Regions from separate parts of the Pokkaliibacter sp. MBI-7 genome, predicted to be linked through region 2. Evidence: predicted binding sites of a transcription regulator. Region 2 holds the regulator's gene; each other region holds the start of a gene.

Region 1 (4,282 bases), on a different contig from region 2:
CCATTATTGCGGCGATCTTCGAGAAACTCACATTGGTGAAGAAATTACCCTGTGCGGATGGGTGCACCGTCGCCGTGATCACGGTGGTGTGATCTTCCTGGACGTACGTGACCGCGAAGGTATTGCTCAGGTCGTGTTTGATCCGGATCGTGCCGAAAGCTTCCAGCGTGCTGATCGTGTGCGTAGTGAATATGTGGTCAAAATTAAAGGTCGAGTGCGCAATCGCCCTGCTGGTACCGAAAATGGCGAGATGAAAACCGGCAAGGTAGAAGTGCTCGGTCTGGAGCTGGACATTCTCAACCAGTCCGAAACCCCTCCTTTCCAGCTGGATGACTATCAGCATATTGGTGAAGACGTTCGTCTGAAATACCGCTTTGTTGATTTGCGTCGTCCGGAAATGGCAGCCAAGCTTCGTTTTCGTTCCAAGGTGTCACATACCATCCGGAACTATCTGGAAGAGCATGGCTTTCTCGATATTGAAACGCCCATCCTGACCCGAGCAACACCGGAAGGCGCGCGTGACTATCTGGTGCCAAGTCGTACTCATGAGGGTTGTTTCTTTGCCCTGCCTCAGTCACCGCAGTTGTTCAAACAATTGCTGATGGTCGCTGGCTTTGATCGTTATTATCAGATTGCCAAGTGCTTCCGTGATGAAGATCTGCGTGCTGATCGCCAGCCCGAGTTTACTCAGATTGATATCGAAACTTCGTTCCTCAATGAAGAAGATATCATGGGTATTACAGAGGGTATGGTGCGCAAACTGTTCAGCGAGTTGCTGAATATCGAGTTCGGTGAGTTCCCGCAGATGCCTTATAGCGAAGCGATGCGCCGCTTCGGTTCTGATAAGCCCGACCTGCGTATTCCATTGGAGCTGGTAGACGTTGCCGATTTGGTTGCTGGCGTTGACTTTAAAGTGTTCTCCGGTCCGGCAACTGACCCCAAAGGGCGCGTAGCCGCACTGCGTGTTCCTGGTGGTAGTGAACTGAGCCGCAAGCAAATTGATGATTACACCAAGTTTGTCAGCGTTTACGGCGCTAAAGGTCTGGCATACATCAAGGTTAATGACATCAACGATGCCGAGAGTGGTCTGCAATCACCTATCGTTAAATTCCTTGGTACTGACGTAGCAATGTCTGTACTGGAGCGAGTAGGTGCACAGAATGGTGATCTGGTGTTCTTCGGTGCTGACAAGGCTCGCATCGTCAGTGAGTCACTGGGTGCTCTGCGTTTGAAGCTGGGTGAAGACCTGAATCTATACACCGCTGAGTGGACTCCCATGTGGGTCGTTGACTTCCCGATGTTCGAAGAAGACGACGAAGGTGCTCTGTCAGCAGTTCACCATCCCTTCACCTCACCTCAGGGTAATGTTGACGAGTTGAAGGCTGATCCGGCTAACGCGTTGTCACGTGCTTATGACATGGTGTTGAACGGTGTTGAGCTGGGTGGTGGTTCTATCCGTATTCACAGTCAGGAAATGCAGGCTGCTATCTTTGATCTGTTGAAAATTAGTGAAGAAGAGCAGCGTGAGAAATTCGGTTTCCTGCTGGATGCTCTGAAATTGGGTGCACCACCCCATGGTGGTCTGGCATTTGGTTTGGATCGTCTGGTTATGCTGATGACCGGTGCCAAGTCTATTCGTGAAGTGATTGCCTTCCCGAAAACCCAGAGCGCGGCATGCCCGATGACTGAAGCTCCAGGTGAGGTCAGTGCCAAACAGTTGCGTGAGCTGAATATTCGCTTGCGTACCAAGGGTGCTGAGGCCTAGGTCTCTGGTCACCGGTCAGGTTTGATGCAAACCGGGCCATGGCTGTATGGCTGGGTAGTTTCAAGGAGAGGGCGTAAGCCCTCTCTGCATTTATACGTCTGGATGGCTGTGTGGGTGTCCGGATCAGAATAGGGGTAGTGTTATGGCAGGTCATAGTAAGTGGGCCAACATTAAGCACCGCAAGGCCCGTCAAGATGCCAAGAAGGGCAAAGTATTTACCAAAATCATTCGTGAGTTAACTGTTGCTGCCAAACATGGTAGTGCTGATCCTGCTGATAACCCACGATTACGGGCGGCGATGGACAAGGCACTGGTTGCCAACATGAAGCGTGACACCATCGATAAAGCCATCTCCCGGGGGGCGGGTGCCGGCAATGAAGAAAATTACGATGAGCTGACCTATGAAGGTTACGGCCCAGGCGGTGTTGCAGTGCTGGTTGAGTGTATGACAGATAACATCAATCGTACCGTAGCGAATGTGCGTGCCGCGTTCACCAAGGTGGGCGGGAATCTGGGGACCAATGGCTCAGTGTCCTACCTGTTCGACAAAAAGGGGCAGCTGACCTTTGTTAATGTCGATGAAGATGCCTTGATTGAGGCTGCGTTAGAGGTGGGTGCTGATGATGTGGTAGCCAATGAGGACGGCTCAATTGATGTCTTTACCGACGCCAATGAATATCTCAATGTCAGGGATGCTCTGCAGGCTGCTGGTTATCAGGCTGAGATGGCAGAGGTAGCCATGATTCCCAGTACCAGTGCCGAGCTGGATGTCGATACAGGTATCAAGATTGTCAAACTGATCGATATTCTGGAGGATCTGGATGATGTGCAGAATGTCTTCCACAATGCTGAGATTCCAGAAGAGGCTATGCAGTAGCCTGAAGATCGGGTTTTCTCTACATCGATACTTGAATACCAGAGCAGCGGCATAGGCCGCTGTTCTGGTTTTTGTGCTGTCAATTTTATTTGTATGTATATACAGTATTTTGCGAAATGCCTATGATGGCCGCAGTTGATCAGTTGAGTTAGATATGTCCGTTATTATCGGGATTGATCCCGGCTCTCGCATTACTGGATATGGTGTTATTCGCTTCGAGGCGGGGCGGCTAAGTTATGTTGCCAGCGGCTGTGTACGAATCACCGCTGAGGGATTACCTCTTCGCCTCAAACAGATTCAGGATGCATTGCATGAACTCGTTGCCTGGCATAAACCTGATGAGGCAGCGATAGAGCGAGTATTTATGGCACGCAATGCCGATTCTGCTCTTAAGTTGGGGCAGGCGCGAGGTGTGGCTATTGTCACGTTGGCCAGTCATGGTCTGACTGTGGCGGAATATGCAGCCAAGGAAGTAAAGCAGGCTGTGGTCGGCAAAGGTTCCGCTGACAAGGTGCAGGTCCAGCATATGGTAATGGCCTTGCTGAAATTGCCGGGCTTGCCTCAGGCGGATGCTGCGGATGCTTTGGGTATCGCCATTTGCCATGCCCATCGTTCTGCCTCAGTGACTCGTATTCAGGAGCAGCAGCTTCGTTCATATACAGGGAGGGTGCGTGGGTGAGCGCGGAGGTTATTCTGCAGTCTCTGGACTATTTCGGCATAGTCGTTTTTGCCATGGCTGGTGCCCTGCGTGGTGAAGAAAAGAGCCTCGACCTTTTCGGTGTGCTGGTATTTTCGATAGTAACCGCGACGGGAGGGGGGACATTACGAGATCTGCTGATGGGAAACCTGCCGGTTAACTGGGTAAAGGATAATACCTACATCTGGCTGGCTTTGGCGGGCGGCACCTTTACCTTTATGTTCACGCGTTTTTGGTGCTTCCCCGTTGGGGCGCTGGCAGTAGCGGATGCTATCGGGCTGGCGGTTTTTACCGTGCTGGGTGCTGATCAGGCGGCGCACATGGGGTTTTCACCGCTTATCGTTATAGTGACCGCTGTCATGACAGGCTGTGTCGGTGGTGTGATTCGCGACTTACTGGCAAATGAAATTCCCTTGATTTTTCATAGAGAAATTTATGCTACGGCTGCCATTGTGGGTGCGGTTGTGTATCTCGTTTTACAGGCCTGGGGGCTGGATGAGCGCGTATTTCCATGGTTGGCGATGCTGGTTGTGTTGATATTGCGTCTGGCAGCGCTGCGCTGGGATCTGTGTTTGCCCCGTTTCATGCGGACCCTGCCCCGGACCTGAGTCAACATATGGAGAAGCAAAATGATCGGGCGCCTTGAAGGTGTACTGCTGGAGAAAGCTCCACCGGCACTGTTGTTGGATGTGGGGGGGGTAGGCTATGAAGTTGAAGCCAGTATGCAAACTCACTTTCGCTTGCCTGAACGAGGAAAGAAAGTCGTTCTGTTTACTCACCAGGTTATTCGTGAGGATGCGCATCACCTGTTTGGATTTATCGATCGCGGTGAGCGTGATGTTTTTCGTATCCTGATCAAAGCAAATGGTGTTGGTCCGAAGCTGGCGTTAGCCATTCTCTCATCTCTTGAAGTGAAAGAGCTGGTGCGCAGTGTTGCGGAGGG
Region 2 (4,282 bases):
CAATTCAAGCTCAAGGGATACGATGGTCCACTGATCGAGTGTGATAAGTGCGGCGCTGATATGCAGCTAAAAACGGGTCGATTCGGCAAGTATTTTGGGTGTACCAGCGAGAGTTGTGGTAACACTCGTAAGCTTCTGAAAAGTGGTGAAGCTGCGCCCCCCAAGATGGAACCTGTCTCAATGCCTGAGATTCGCTGCCAAAAGGTAGATGATCACTACGTACTGCGTGATGGCGCGACCGGATTATTCCTGGCGGCCAGTCAGTTCCCCAAAAATAGAGAAACTCGTGCCCCATTTATCCACGAGTTGCTACCGCATAAGGATGAAATCGATTCTAAATACCATTTCCTGTTAGATGCACCTGTAAAAGATCCGAATGGTAATCCCGCAATGGTTCGCTTTAGTCGCAAAGCTAAAGAGCAATATGTCATGACAGAAGTTGAAGGGAAGGCCACCGGGTGGAAAGCACACTATAAGGATGGTCACTGGGTAGTGGGCTAGTTGAAACTGCGGTGTGGAAACATGTCGGTTTCGGTTCATGCCTGTTTGAGTTTTTAAACTCGTTGATGGGGCGACTTTGTTGAGGCTGGGTCGACCCTCAATTTATTAGTACTGCCTACTTATAATATCCTTGGTAGGGTTTCGCTATATTCTTCATGACAAGTTTCTAGTGCTTCCCTCTCTCTATTACCATCTAACGTCATAAGTTGAGGTCGTGATCATGAGCCCGCTCTATGCCAGCAGGACCAATAAGAAATTATATTTTGCACGTCTGCATCTGGATGCTCTTGTCCAGGCTGGTAATTCTACGAGTTGGGATAAACACGCTTTAATCGAGTCATTTCATGAATCCGTTTTGTTTCATCTCTACGGTGCTTATCATGCCTTTCTGAGGGAGATTGCTCAGGGCTATAAGCTCCCAGCGGAGCAGGTAAGATCTGCTTTGGATTTGCATGATTTACTCGAGCAGCGAGGTTATGAAGGGCCAGAGTATGCTTATATTCAGCAGTTACTGGGTGAGTCAGATAGCTGGTTAAGTATGCTCATTGCTGAATATCAAGGCTGCTGGCGTGCGGTTGATAAGGCTGCTACAGATCAGCCTTCCAGCAGTTCCGAAATACACATCGTCCAGCTGTCAGCCAATCACGCTGAAGACGGGTACAGATACGAGCAGTTAGCAACATGGTTGCAGGCATTGAAGGCGTTGGTTGAGCAGGGGCGCGAGCAGCTCGCTGAGTGGTAAGGTTGGTCGTATTTGCTCATAGCCTTGAGGTTATGGTCCTGGCTGTTGCGGCTTACAGAGCGTTGGTTTTCCTAAGATTCAGTCTCACCGTTTAATAGACTCAATGAATGGGTGAGCTTCATGTTGGAGTTTTGGATAAGTGAGTGAGAAGTTAGCCAGCTTGCTGGAAAATACAAAAGTATTGGAAATTGTTGAGCTGGAAAATGGGGAAATGTTGCTGCAGCTTCATGATGAAGATGAGGTTTTACCTCTAATCAAACTTCAGGTAGTGAGTGAGATGCGTGATTTTCTGGGTGAGCAATACCTGGAAATGGCCAGAGGAATGTTGTCATCAGGCGTACAAGCGTTGACTGAGAAGTTAGCGGAAAGGCAGTCTGCAGAAGTTGATTCGGAAGCGCCTCGCATATTGCATTAAGGTCGGAGCGGCTAAGCGCTTTGTGACGGGCTTGGTGGCTTGTTTGCTGAAGAGCTGTGCAGAATTAGATAGTGCCTCTATGCTGGCTAAGCCCACTGCCAAACATATGAGGCTTTTTAACTAGTTAAAGACGTCACTTATTTATTCTCATAAATCATCAAGCTAACGTCTAAGTTACTGATGAGTCTTACGTGGCATGCTTTTCATTAGGTTATGTGACATGCATCGCTCAGAACGAATCCATCTGTCCGAGTCACCGTCTTCAGTTGTCATTAAATGCCATTCACACGTTTATACAGGTGTTTAGCTGATTTAACGGGTGCGAATCAAAATGCAATGGCTGTCACCATCAAGAGCTGCTTGCTCCAAACCTTCATATTCCGCTGATGAAATTTCCTTTTCCGGCCAGTTGACAACAAGGTGGCAGTTTCCTTGGCGCAATGCTCGACGACTAAGATTGTAGACGTCATGGCCGCGACATGGTTTCAGCAGAATGCATTTGTTGAGGTCGATACCGACTGTGAGCAGCCAGTCCTTTTCCAGATTATTCGGGGGAGCTACCCAGGTAAACCAGCGGTCATCCACATTAAGCTGTGCCAGCATCGGCAGCAACCATAGTTCTTTGCCATCTCTCTGCTGATTTACCACGACTTCAGTTATACCTGCTTGGTTATGATTACCAGAGTATTCTGTGGTAGGTGGTAACGTCCGGATGTTGGCAATATGGTCTAGCTGCAATATTGAAGTGGCACGAGTATGGGATGACAGCATGGTTTAATTTCCTCTGCGAATGACGCCTACACCTAAACCTTCGATCACCAGTTCTTCAGTGGTGAGGTCTAACTCTATGGGAGAAAAGTCTGGGTTTTCAGCAATGAGTTGTACTGAGTGTCCATTGCGCTCAAAACGCTTTACGGTCACATCATCACCAATTCGAGCTACAACGATCTGCCCATTGCGGACATCCTGAGTGCGATGTACTGCGAGTAGATCACCATCAAGAATTCCAGCATCGCGCATGCTCATACCTTGAACGCGTAACAAGTAATCTGCTTTGGGGGAAAAGAAATCAGGTGGGACCTGGCAACGGTCAGATATATGTTCCTGAGCAAGAATAGGGCTGCCCGCTGCGACGCGACCGACTATAGGTAAGCCAGTCTCTTCCTCGGTTGAGGATTCATCATTGGCAGAGCCTGAATCGCTTGGAATGCGAATGCCGCGTGAGGCGCCAGCGATAATTTCGATTGCGCCTTTTCGAGCCAGGGCTTTCAGGTGCTCTTCTGCCGCGTTAGGAGAACGGAAGCCAAGCTCTCGTGCCAGGTCGGCGCGCGTTGGAGGAAAGCCAGTGCTTTCAATATACCGGCGAATGCACTCAAGAACTTCTGATTGGCGATGCGTTAGCTTAATCATTGTGATTTTATCTGTCTGTTTATACAGTATCTGTGATTATATACAGTCATCTCATGTTGTAAATCCAAAAGATGAAAATCTGACCAGCTCTGTTGGCTTGTAGTAGCACTGGTGGCAACGGACATACAAAGGGATTACCTATACAATGCTGGCGGAATGAGCCAGTCAGAATTGCGGAAGATGTTGCATGTTAGAAGAAAGCCATAAAGAGGCTATCCAGCAAGCCTATCGAGCTTATCTAGGGGCAAAATCTCTTCGACCCAGGCTTGGTCAGAGGCAGATGATTGGAACTATTGCGCGTACTTTTGGAGAGATCGAGCAAGATTCTGAGCATAACCGCATTGGTGGTCGGCACCTTTGCGTTATAGAGGCGGGCACTGGAACAGGGAAGACAGTCGCCTACTTGCTTGCTACCCTGCCGCTGGCAAAAGTATGGAAAAAGCAGGTTGTTGTATCTACTGCAACAGTTGCTCTGCAGGAGCAGATAACGCAAAAAGATCTGCCGGACTTGAAAGCTAATGGTGGTATGCAGTTTTCCTACGCTCTGGCGAAAGGCAGGGGGCGCTATCTCTGTCCAAGTAAGCTGGAGCGTCTGACAGGAGCGACAAGCGACCCGACGTTGGCATTGTTTGAACAGGATGCTCTGAACAATAAAGATGCAGAGGGTGAGGATTGGCAAAGTCTGATGCAGGTCTGGTCATCTGGTCAATGGAACGGTGACAAAGATAATTTACCCAACCCGTTGCCAGACAGCAGTTGGAGTAAGCTCACGACTGATCATCAGCAATGCACTCGCCATCGTTGCCAGTTTTTTAGTCAGTGTCCATTTTATCGTGCCCGACAGGAGCTTGAGGACGCAGATTGTATCGTCGCAAATCATGACTTGGTGCTGGCAGATCTCTCCTTGGGAGGGGGGGTCATTTTACCTGCTCCAGCCAAGACCATTTATGTATTTGATGAAGGCCATCATTTGCCTGACAAGGCGCTTGGGCACTTTACTTTTGCGATGGCTGTGCGCTCAACCGATCGATGGTTGAAGCAGCTGAACAAAAATATGGCATCAATGGCTGCGCAGTTAAGACTGACAGGCGATATGGTCAAGGCTGTGGAGCAGATTCCTTCCGAAGTGAGAACCCTTGAGCAGGGTTTGCTATACCTTAATGAATTGATTGGCAGCACTGTTACGTGGGGTGATGATAGCGAGTACAGCTCTA
Region 3 (4,282 bases), on a different contig from region 2:
GCACATGGCCTTGCCGCAGCAGTCGTTGTACGACACCAGATAGTCCTTGCCATCATTGGGGTTGCGGCAGGTGCCGACCCACGACACCTTGGAGGCTTCAGCGCCCGGTGGACAGCTGGTCAGGGTGCCGCCACAGTCATTGCAGAGATTGCCGTCCAGTGCGCAGTAGCGCCAGTAGTCGCAGGTGGCGGGGTCATTGGGGTCTTTCTTTTCCTCATCGGCATATGCCATGCCGAAGTTGCGATCAAAGGGTAGTACCGGTAGTACGCCACTGCCGACTACCAGCAGCCCCAGCTTGCTGATAAAGCTGCGCCGGCCATTCTTCTGTGCGACCTGACGGGTCATGTTTTCCGCCCGTTTGTCCAGGCGCGTCATCAGTGCATCAAGCAGTCTGTTCATCGTTGTCCTTCCTGTGTGCTTAGCATGCTAAACGTGCTCAGGCCTGGGTGTTTTCCAGATAACCCTGAATGGAACCCACCCCCATCTCATGGGCATTGAACAGGCTTTCCAGCTGTTCGCGGCTGTTGATCAGGCCTTTGGAGGTGATCACGCCATTGCTGTCGAGCAGCACCGCAAATGGCAGACGGGATACCCGATAGCCCAGACCCAGTTCGGTAGACAGTACGTAGGGGAAGTCGGTCAGGCCGGTATGGTTGATAAAGCGCTGGTGCTTGTCGGCTTCACCATCACTGGCGAGTACCACATCCAGCCAGTTGCCTTCGCTGTCACGCACGGAGCGCAGGATGGGCAGCAGTTTTTTGCATACAGGGCAGGTGGGGGAAAGGAAGAAAATCAGTTTGGCACGGTTGGCACCTTTGCCAATCAGCACCTTGCCGCCGGTCAGGCTGGGCAGATCGAAGGTGGGGCTGGTATCGCCGACCCGTGGGCCGGAGTCATTGACCAGTGCCCCCATGGGCGCAATCCGTTCAAACAGGATGCCGATCTGGCGGGCGAGGATGAAGAAGCCGATACCCAGGCCAATGACGGCGATAAACAGGAACGCAATCGCAAAATACAGTGCGGTCATGGGATTACCTCAGACTCGTTTTGAAGTTAGGGCGGCGTGAGTGGCATTGATCTGTTCCAGCAGGGCATAGAGCACCCACAGGCACACCCCGGCCAGTACCGCGACGGCGACATCGATACTGCCGCTGGCGTACGGCGTGATCGCCACAGGCAGCAGGGCCAGCAGCACCAGCACGGCGTTACGCAACAACAGGTTGCGATTGAGCAGTTGCGGTGTGCCGCCACAGCCGCACTCGATGCGGGTATGGCCGCGGCGCAGATTGAGCAGAATGGCCGCGCCATACAGACACAGCAGTGCTGCCGCCAGCAGCAGACCCAGACTGCGGCTGGCGCTGAACAGCAGCAGGGCTACGGTCAGCAGTTCCAGCGTGATCAGCAGGTAGGAGACCGGTTTCACCAGTGCTTCCGGCAGCAGATCGTAGTCAGCGACGAAGCCCTGAAACTCGAGCAGGTCGAAGGCCTTGTGCAGGGCGGCGCGCAGAAACAGCAGCAGGGTGAAGACCACGAAGCTCAGGCTGAACAGCTGTAGTACGTCACTCATGGCGTCACCAGCAGTGAAGTGGTCCAGCCTGCCTTGCTGTCGGAGGCAGCCTTGGTGAAGGTGAAATCTTTAGCGGAGCTCAGGGTGTACTCATCCGCGGTTTCCTCATCTTCGTTAGAGCCGAAGATTTTGGGTTCCTTGTCCTGGGTGACGGCAATGGCGACCAGATGCTCGGCAGCGGAGCGGCTGATCAGCTTGTGCTCTTTCAGGCTGTAGGCCCAGATTTCCTTGGAACCATCCTTGTGACTGCCTTCGTAGGCATCCGGATGCATGATCATGAACAGCACGTCATTGGCGCTGTTATAGGCACTGATGGCATAACCGCCGGGAGCCCAGTTGCCTTCCACACCTTTGCTGACTTCGATCTTCTCGGCCAGCTTGAAGGTGTCACTGCTGTCATCTACCAGATACAGGTTGCCGTTGAACGAGGTAAATACCAGCTTACCGGCGCTGGTACGCTGCGCGTGGATATATAGCGCATCGCTGTCGACATCGAAGAACTTGTCGGAGGTGGCGGTGCTGTACTGATCACCGGTGAGCGTGTAGGTGCGAGCCTGACCGGTGCCGCACAGGGTGCTGAAGGCATAGCCCGACAGGGAGGGATAGATGCCATAGCAACCGGGGGTGGGCACTTCGGTCAGCACCTTGCCTGCGCTCAGGTCGACTACCGTCACCGAGGTCGCGGGTGTGGCATTCTGCAGGTAGAGGTATTTTTCATCAGCACTGGCTTCGATCAGCCCCGTCATACCGATGGCCTTGGCGATCTTGTTGGGGACGATGATTTCCTGAATCGGGCTCAGGGTTTTGATATCGAAAACCTGCAGTACGCTTTCGATGGGGCCGTAGGTGTAGCGCTTCATATAGTCAGACAGGGCGTATGCCTTGCTGCCGTCTTTGGAAATGATGAATTGCGAGGTCAACCCCAGCGACATCAGACCCTTGTACGCCATGTCAGCCTGACCATAGACGTGAATCTTGCTGGCACCGTCCCAGCTGGCTTCGTTGACCAGCACGTTGGGGCCGGGTGAGATGGCCTTCTCCACCGACATGACTTCCGGCTTGAACGGCTCGGTATTGGCGAAGGTGGAAGCGTGGACGGTTAATAGTGAGGCAAGAGATAAAGCACTCGCGAGGAAACGTGTTCTTTTCATATCCGGTGGCTCTCATTCGTTGCTCTGCCAGCGGTTAAAGCACGCGGTGTGCCATCTGCTAAAAGGTGTTTTTATTTTTATAATCATGAATGTCGTTAAATGATTGAAATGGTACGAGTTCCTTCCTTGAATAAGGCCGGAAAAATAATGATGCCGGCCTGATGTCAAGGTTTTGTAAGGTTCTGAGGGGATTCGTCTTTGGTGCACAGAAGCTGCGGTCTGCGTATTCAGTGCACGTTTATGGTGATGAATATGGATGCTTGGTGAACGAAATGGTGAGGTGCTAATCAGGGTTCTTTAATCAGTAATAATGCTCGTTATTTTTTTGGTGTTGGTTATTCATGCATTACTGACTTTTCTTATATGAAACAGGCTATTGATAGATGCAGCGTTTGATCTGGTGTGCGGGAAGTTTTTAATCACCACTGTCTATAAATAACGGTGCGCGGGGGCGTGGTCGCACTGCTCAGTGGCAGTAGATGCCTTCCTTGTCGCTGTCTAATGGCGGCTGTGGCCAGAGATACGCCACTTGCCGTATCAGTGGCTATTGGCCTGAGTGGCAAAGTGGCACTTAAAATAAGTATGAAATGTGCAAAAAAGCTACGCTGCATGACAGCGCAGACAGAATGTTTACCTACCAACTATTTGCTGGTCAGCATATATCGTCGTGAACTGTGGCAAAACAGGCGTTAATGTCGCCTGATCTGGCCTGATGTTGAGACTGTCAATTTCGGCTTTTTATTACGATTTTTTCGATATATCGGTTGTATCTGCTGCAAAGTGCGACGGTCAGCCGGCGGACGGCAGCTCCTTAATTCCTCCTTGATATGCCATCTCCGTGTGGGATTCAGACGCGATCTGTACGATTTACAGATCTACACATTTCGATTTTGTAAATGAAATTTATTCTTATTAGCATTCGTTTCCCGTTCGTACATGACTCCGCATCTCTGTGCGGCAGATAGCTTGCTGATGCCTAACAGGCTGTTGAAAATCTATCTGCGTTGCCGAATACCGCGTCAAAAACAGGCTCAAAATGCTCATTTAGTCCACTAAACTCCGCTTTTTCGCCTGTTTTTTCCTTGTCTCGGCTGCCTCGATAACGTTTTTCAACAGCCTGCTAAGGCCTGTCAACGTTCTGCCTGGAGATCAGGCCCATCCCGCAGGGGAAGAGGCCGGGAGGGCTCTCTTGTTTACCCGTTCGACAGGAACCGACGATGTCTAATCACTTCAAGGCACTGGCCCCATCTGCCTCCACTGTGACTTCTCGTGGGGCTGCATTGCGCATCCAGCCTCTGTATGCCGCTGTACTTGCTGCCGGTATGGGTGCCGCCAGCCTGGTCCATGCGGATGACGCGCTGCAGCTCAATACCCTGAGTATCGAAGGCAATGTGCCGGAAGAAACCGTCTCGCCCGATGCCTCCGCAGGCACGCAGATCATCACTGCAGAACAGCTGAAGTCGCAGCCGAAGACCGATCTCAAGGAAATGCTGGCGACCCTGCCCGGGGTGACGGTGCAGCACAGCGGCAATAATTCGGAAATCAACATCCGTGGCATGGGCAG

The links. The regulator LexA, encoded in region 2, represses DNA repair genes until DNA is damaged. The targets are predictions, from matches to a motif close to TACTGTNTANNTANACAGTA.
Region 1: a site for LexA is predicted at 2,730-2,749, ahead of ruvC (crossover junction endodeoxyribonuclease RuvC). Genes of this name have one in related genera too.
Region 3: a site for LexA is predicted at 2,932-2,951, ahead of QCD60_RS07180 (amine dehydrogenase large subunit). Genes of this name have one in related genera too.

Annotation. Positions count from the first base shown of each region.
Region 1 covers NZ_JARVTG010000001.1:234,775-239,056, reverse strand. Annotated here, with positions in the region: gene aspS (aspartate--tRNA ligase) at 1-1,765, shown strand, start outside; gene QCD60_RS01220 (YebC/PmpR family DNA-binding transcriptional regulator) at 1,908-2,642, shown strand; gene ruvC (crossover junction endodeoxyribonuclease RuvC) at 2,797-3,321, shown strand; gene QCD60_RS01210 (trimeric intracellular cation channel family protein) at 3,318-3,947, shown strand; gene ruvA (Holliday junction branch migration protein RuvA) at 3,969-4,282, shown strand, end outside.
Region 2 covers NZ_JARVTG010000002.1:1,504,152-1,508,433, reverse strand. Annotated here, with positions in the region: gene topA (type I DNA topoisomerase) at 1-501, shown strand, start outside; gene QCD60_RS26560 (DUF6586 family protein) at 722-1,243, shown strand; gene QCD60_RS26555 (hypothetical protein) at 1,383-1,658, shown strand; gene QCD60_RS26550 (SulA-like leucine-rich domain-containing protein) at 1,971-2,429, opposite strand; gene lexA (transcriptional repressor LexA) at 2,433-3,068, opposite strand; gene dinG (ATP-dependent DNA helicase DinG) at 3,256-4,282, shown strand, end outside.
Region 3 covers NZ_JARVTG010000001.1:1,597,258-1,601,539, reverse strand. Annotated here, with positions in the region: gene QCD60_RS07195 (methylamine dehydrogenase light chain) at 1-399, opposite strand, end outside; gene mauD (methylamine dehydrogenase accessory protein MauD) at 437-1,027, opposite strand; gene QCD60_RS07185 (MauE/DoxX family redox-associated membrane protein) at 1,037-1,567, opposite strand; gene QCD60_RS07180 (amine dehydrogenase large subunit) at 1,564-2,718, opposite strand; gene QCD60_RS07175 (FepA family TonB-dependent siderophore receptor) at 3,936-4,282, shown strand, end outside.